One region of the Faecalibacter sp. genome, then DNA from elsewhere that is predicted to be linked to it. Evidence: riboswitches for the same ligand, from Rfam matches in the RefSeq annotation. Region 1 holds a riboswitch; each other region holds the start of a gene.
The links. A riboswitch is a leader RNA that binds a small molecule or an ion and turns the genes downstream of it on or off. The one in region 1 is predicted to bind S-adenosylmethionine.

Region 1 (2,208 bases):
ATTGGCGTTGAAGGTATTGGTTTCAATTAAGTCTGCACCGGCAGCTAAATATTCGCGGTGAATATCTTTGATGATTTGAGGTTGAGTAAGAACTAATAAATCATTGTTCCCCTTTAATGAAGTGTGGAAATCTTTAAATCGTTCACCTCTATAATCTTCTTCCTGTAAATGGTACTTTTGGATCATGGTTCCCATCGCACCATCCAAAATGGCAATTCGCTCTTTTAGTATATCTTTTAAAGTCATTGTATAAATTGATTATACTTATGAGCGAAAGTAGAAGTGATTTCCATTTCCTTATTTTTCTCTTGAGTAGAGTAGGATGTAGCACCCAACTAAATTTGGGTTGCTAAGATATCTTCGGGCCTATTCCCTCCATCTTTCGTCATAAGGTCAGTGCAAATGTATCAATTTTAATCATAATCCGAAAAATTTTCTAAATAGTGAATTAATAGTAAGATTAAAATTAATTATTTAACAGCTTAAACCTCTATTAAATGAAATAATTTCTAATTAATCTGTATAATTTTAATTTGGAATTAAAATTTATAGAAAATAAATCATCTTTCTAAAAATGCTATAGGACTTGTAGAGTTTATCAAGAATAAAATGATTTTTACTTCTGATAGAATAATCGGAATAAAAATCTATAAAAAATATATTAATAGAATAATATAAATATAAAATAACTAAAAAATTAATAAAATAGAAAAAATATTAATTTTAACATTTTAAATGTTTGGATATTCAAACCATCTTCACTTAAATTTGTTTCCAGAAATAGTTCATTAAAATTTTCAATTTATCAAGAAAAGTGGAGGGATATGGCCCTGTGAAACTTTAGCAACCTGATCGACGGATCAAGGTGCTAATTCCATCCTTATAATAGGAAAGATGAGTGAAAGACTTGTAACCAACCAATTATTATACAGTCTCATGTTGGTTCAGCTATGTTTTCACTGACATGGTTGAACCAATATTTTTTTTACCCACTTTCTTTACTTGATAATTGTTTTTAAAACAATCATTTTATGAGTAAAGCAACATAAATTTTACATTCAATTCCTGTTGATCAATTGACAGGATCCATCTCAGTACCAGTGTATCAAACTTCTACTTTTGTACAAGAAGCTCCAGGTTTGAATAAAGGATTCGATTATGCACGTTCTAATAATCCAACTCGCAAGTCTTTAGAAGATATTATAGCTCAATTGGAAGGTGGTCATTCGGCTTATGCCTTTGCAACAGGTTTAGCAGCAATAGACGCTGTTGCAAAATTGTTGAAAACAGGTGATGAAATTGTTGCTGTGGATGATATTTATGGAGGTGCCTATCGTTTATTTACACAGGTATATGAAAAGTTAGGAATTAAAATCCATTTCGTAGATACATCAGATGCTACGAATATTATTGATTTCATTACAGAGCGTACAAAATTAGTTTGGTTAGAATCACCTACGAATCCAACGTTAAAAATTTCGGATATAGAAACTATTGCTAACATTGCTCATGCAAATGGAGCTCTCGTGGTAGTTGATAATACATTTGCAAGTCTAGTAGCACAAAATCCTATTACTTTAGGTGCGGATATCGTAATACATTCAGGTACAAAGTACATTGCTGGATATTCGGATTTAGTCGCAGGTATTGTGGTCGCAAAAACTAAAGAGTTGGGTGAAAAAATCAAATTTATACAAAATGCCACTGGAGGAATTTTAGGCCCTTGGGATTGCTTTTTAACGATACTAGGGATTGAAACTTTAGAATTAAGGTATGAAAGAATTTCATCAAATGCATTAGAGTTGGCTCAATTCTTGAAAAGTATACCACAAATCGATCAAGTTTATTATCCAGGATTGAATGATCATAAAAATCATAACATTGCCAAAAAACAACAAAATAACCTTTTCGGAGGGATTATATCATTTACCTTAAAAGAAGATTCTATAGAGGCAGCTGTTAAAGTTGTTACAAGTACACATTATTTTAAGTTAGCAGAAAGTTTAGGGGGTGCGAAGAGTTTATAGTGTCATCCCGCCTAAATGACGCATGTCTCTGTGCCGAGAGAAAAACGCTTAAGATTGGGCGTGCAAGATTCATTGATTCGTTTATCCGTAGGAATTGAAAACGTAGAGGATCTAAAGCAGGACATCGAACAAGCTATTGCCCAATTGAAATTCGTTAATGTTTAATCATTCTTACAATTTA
Region 2 (2,208 bases), 1.1 Mb from region 1:
AAAACAGTTGAGATTATTCTTGAGGCTGAAAATTATAATCGTAATTTTTATACCGGTGTTTTTGGAATTTTTGACGGAAAAAATGTCGATTCGGCTGTAATGATACGATTCATTGAACGCGAAAATGAACAATTGATTTTTAAAAGTGGAGGAGGAATCACGGCCAAAAGTGATTGCGAAAGTGAGTATAACGAAATGATCCAAAAAGTATATGTTCCAATTTATTGAAAGTATTTGTTGTCTTAATCGGGAATTAAGAAATTTAGAATTGCATCAAGCCCGCTTCGAGCGTACGCGTGTGGAGCATTTTCCAGATGCGCCATTTATGAGCTTAGAAGAAGCAATTGAAATTCCTGAGGATTTAGATGATAAAAAATATAAAGTACGTGTGATTTATGGGGCTGAAATCGAGTCCATAGAATTTATTCCGTACGAAATTCAGCCTATTGAGACCATCAAATTGTATTCAATAGATCCTGAGATTACTTATTTCTACAAATACACGGAACGTTGGTTTTTTGATCTTTTTATCAAAGAAACTCAATGCGATGATTTGGTTTTGGTGCGTGCAAATTATATTACAGATGCAACCTATTCTAATTTAATATTCTTTAATGGAATAGAGTGGCATACCCCAACAACTTGTTTACTTCAAGGAACAATGCGAGAAAAATTAATCCAAGAAGGTAAAATCAAGGAAAAAAATATAAAAACTCGCGATTTGGATAATTATTTTTCGTTTAAAAGGATCAATGCTATGATGAATTTTGACGAGGCTCAAACATTTGATATTCAGGTTTTATTAGATTCTCTACAGAAATAGTAGAGTTATTTTGTGTATCCTATATTTTCTTTTACATTTGCATCGACTTATCAAGAAAGGTGGAGGGAATTGGCCCAATGAAACCTTAGCAACCGGATTTCTTAATCAAGGTGCTAAATCCAACCTTAAAAAGGAAAAGATGAGGTGCGAATTTTTCTAAAAACAATTCCTACCATTTTTAAGGTTTCGATTTCTTGATTTATTAATGTTTTAATAAAGATGAAAAGAAACACATTATTATTAGCTTCTCTGGCTTTGTTAGTAGGGAATATAACTTTTGCCCAAGAAATAGAGGTTGAAGAAAACAATGCGTTAGATGAAGTTGTATTGGTTGGTAACCGATCAAATAATCGTACAGTCGTAAATTCTTCGGTTCCTGTGGATATTATTCAAGTGGAAGAATTAATTCAACAAGCTCCACAATTAACTTTAAATGATATTTTAAATTACGTTATTCCATCATTTAATTCTGTGCGTCAATCTTCTTCCGATGGTACAGAACATATTGATCCAATAACTTTACGAGGAATGGGACCCGACCAAGTTTTGGTGCTTATCAATGGAAAAAGACGTCATACAACATCACTTGTTAACTATCAAAATACAGTAGGAAATGGTTCTGTGGGTACAGATTTAGGAGCAATTCCGATTTCAGCAATTAAAAATATTGAAGTTTTACGTGACGGTGCTGCTGCTCAATATGGTTCGGATGCGATTGCAGGAGTTGTAAATGTTGTTCTTAAAGATGCTCCAGGAGGTGATGCTTCACTTACCTATGGACAAACATCCAAAGGTGATGGAGAGACATACAATTTTAATGGAAGTTACGGTGCCAAATTAGGAAGAAATGGATCAATTGTTTTTTCAGCCGTTGTATCAGAACGAAAAAAAACGACACGTACAGGTGATCATAATTTAGATATTTACGGTGATAATTTTGCCTATGATTTTGCAGATCATCCTGATGATGCCCGTGCTGCAGATGATGCCCTAATTGCAGCAAATGGATTAACACGTAAAGATTTTCGTTTTCAAATTGGTGACGCTCAGATTAGAAATCAACAATTTTTTGTGAATGCTGAGACAGAATTAGCTGATCGTTTTGAATTATATACTTTTGGTGGAGTATCCCTTCGTCAAGGAGAAGGCTATGGTTTCCGTCGTCTACCAAATGAAGTTCCATCTGAAAGTCGAACAATTTTTCCGAATGGTTTTCAACCTGTTTTAAAATCGAATGTCAATGATTATTCGAATTCAACAGGATTACGATACAAAACATTTAATCAATGGAATCTTGATTTATCTAATACATTTGGTTTGAATGAATTCAAATACAATGTAGATAATACTGTAAATTATGCCTTGGGTGCAGATTCACCAACTTC
Region 3 (2,208 bases), 610 kb from region 1:
AAAGTCAACGAAAAAATAATATTGCGATAATTACAGGAGCCAATATGGCCGGTAAAAGTACGTTTTTGCGTACCGTTGGTACCAATTTGGTGTTAGCAATGAATGGAGCGAATGTCAGTGCAGAGGAGATGGTATTTTATCCGATGGATATTTTTACAAGTATCCGTACAGTGGATAATCTATCGTCAGGAGATTCGTATTTCAAAAATGAAATCAATAAATTGAAAATATTAATTGATCGTTTGGATCAAAATTTACCACAATATATTATTCTGGATGAGATTTTAAAAGGAACAAATTCCCAAGATAAATTGATTGGTTCACAAAAATTTTTAGAAAAATTAATGCAACATCCAACCAATTTGTTGTGTTTTATCGCAACACATGATTTAGAATTAACGAAGATGGAAGAAGAACATCCTAATCATATTGTGAACTACTGTTTTGAGCTAAAAAATGTAGATGAACATTATTATTCGGATTATCAATTACGAAAAGGTACAACTCAAGTGATGAACGCGATTTATTTAATGAAAGAATTTAAAATCATCGATGCATAATATCAAAAAGACCTTCTTAGAAGGTCTTTTTTTTAAAAATTATTTATTTTTCCCAGATGGCAATAACTTCATTATTTCGGTAAACAGTTGCTTTTTGTAAACCTCGATAAAAAGGTCCTTTATCGATAATAATTTGCAAAGGTAAATGGCTGATTTGTTTACGAATTTCCTCATTTGGGAATGTTTGAACTTGATTTCGAAAAGCGATAAAAATATCGTTTTCTTTGAGAAATTTCAGATCATCTTCTTGGATGATTTTTACATCTTGTTCGCTTAAGAAAAATTGATCTAAGATGTAATCAAATGTTACTTTTCTTTTACCTTTTAACTCAGGATGTTCGTTCAAGAAAATTCTTAATTCATTCAGAATTTTGTAAAAAGGACCAATCATTGGCGGCTTAGGAATCTTAAGTTCAAATAAATTGCCATCAATTAAGCGCAAAGGTTGATTTAATTGCAATTGATTTTGATACAATAGATGCTGATAATTAAAACCACGTTCAATAAATGATTCTTTGATTTGATCCAATAATTCTTCATTACGAATCGGAACCAATTGATTGATAAATTCAATTAATTCGACGTTTTCTAATTGTTGAAATACGACATTCAACGGGCTTGCTGTTGACATACAATAAAAATGTTTAAATGAATAAATGTTTTATTGTATTTCGATAAATAAGAAGGGAAATGTTACGTTTATTTTGGATTGTAATCCCGTATTATTTGACCACCGTGGAGACTTCTCTCGGTTGGTATCGCGCAAATATGCGATTCGAAATACTAGGCAAATCTACGAGTTATTTTTAATTTTCCAAATTCAATGTACATTCAAACGCAAATTTTTACCTTTAACCTGTAGATAAAAAAACGTAAAGATGAAGGATAAACAGGAATTTCCCACGTTTGATATTTGTAATTTAAATACAGATAAAAATATTAACGAATTATTTTCTGTCGATCGTTTCAAAGGATATGTGGATAGTAATCCTCATTTAAAACAAATGCACAATCACCATTATTTTCATTTGGTTTACTTTACGGAAGGGAGTGGAGAACATATTATTGATTTTGAGAGTTTTCCTGTGCAATCTGGTATGATTTATTTTATGCGTCCTGGTCAAGTGCATCAATGGCGATTTAAACATCAATACGATGGATATGTCATTAATTTTAGTGCGAATTTTTTTGATTGGTTAGGTATTCACTCAGGGATTTTGCATCAATTTTCATTTTTTAAAAGTATGCAATTGCATCATCAAGTCACTATGATTAACGAAGAACAATCGGAGATCGTAGTGCCAATTTTCGAGCATATTTTGAAAGAACATGCCATGAATCATTCTTCTTCAAATCTTAAAATTGCAACTTTATTACTACAATTGTTTATTGATGTTAATCGTTTTTTTAACCCAATGGAAAATTCGCTTAACGAATATCAATCGGTATTAATTCATAATTTTAAGGATCTGATTGAGCAATTTTTTAAAGAGAAAAGATTGCCAAAAGAATATGCAGAAATGTTATACATTACTCCTAATCATCTCAATGCATTATGCAAGGATGTTCTCGGAATTTCAGCTGGTGAATTAATAAGAAATCGCGTGGTATTAGAAGCAAAACGATTATTGGTAAATAAAGAAATGAC

Region 2: linked by a shared signal. The riboswitch ahead of AC1QSP_RS08505 (TonB-dependent receptor plug domain-containing protein) and the one ahead of AC1QSP_RS03205 (trans-sulfuration enzyme family protein) in region 1 are both predicted to bind S-adenosylmethionine.
Region 3: linked by a shared signal. The riboswitch ahead of AC1QSP_RS05975 (hypothetical protein) and the one ahead of AC1QSP_RS03205 (trans-sulfuration enzyme family protein) in region 1 are both predicted to bind S-adenosylmethionine.

The regions. Positions count from the first base shown of each region.
Region 1 is NZ_CM169987.1:704,179-706,386, reverse strand. It holds gene AC1QSP_RS03210 (homocysteine S-methyltransferase family protein) at 1-246, opposite strand, end outside; SAM riboswitch class I at 295-394, opposite strand; SAM riboswitch class I at 800-901, shown strand; partial or broken gene AC1QSP_RS03205 (trans-sulfuration enzyme family protein) at 1,050-2,192, shown strand.
Region 2 is NZ_CM169987.1:1,823,954-1,826,161, reverse strand. It holds gene AC1QSP_RS08515 (aminodeoxychorismate synthase component I) at 1-228, shown strand, start outside; gene AC1QSP_RS08510 (aminotransferase class IV) at 212-823, shown strand; SAM riboswitch class I at 868-969, shown strand; gene AC1QSP_RS08505 (TonB-dependent receptor plug domain-containing protein) at 1,043-2,208, shown strand, end outside.
Region 3 is NZ_CM169987.1:1,317,833-1,320,040, reverse strand. It holds gene AC1QSP_RS05980 (MutS-related protein) at 1-560, shown strand, start outside; gene AC1QSP_RS05975 (hypothetical protein) at 604-1,191, opposite strand; SAM-I-IV-variant riboswitch at 1,251-1,349, opposite strand; gene AC1QSP_RS05970 (helix-turn-helix domain-containing protein) at 1,439-2,208, shown strand, end outside.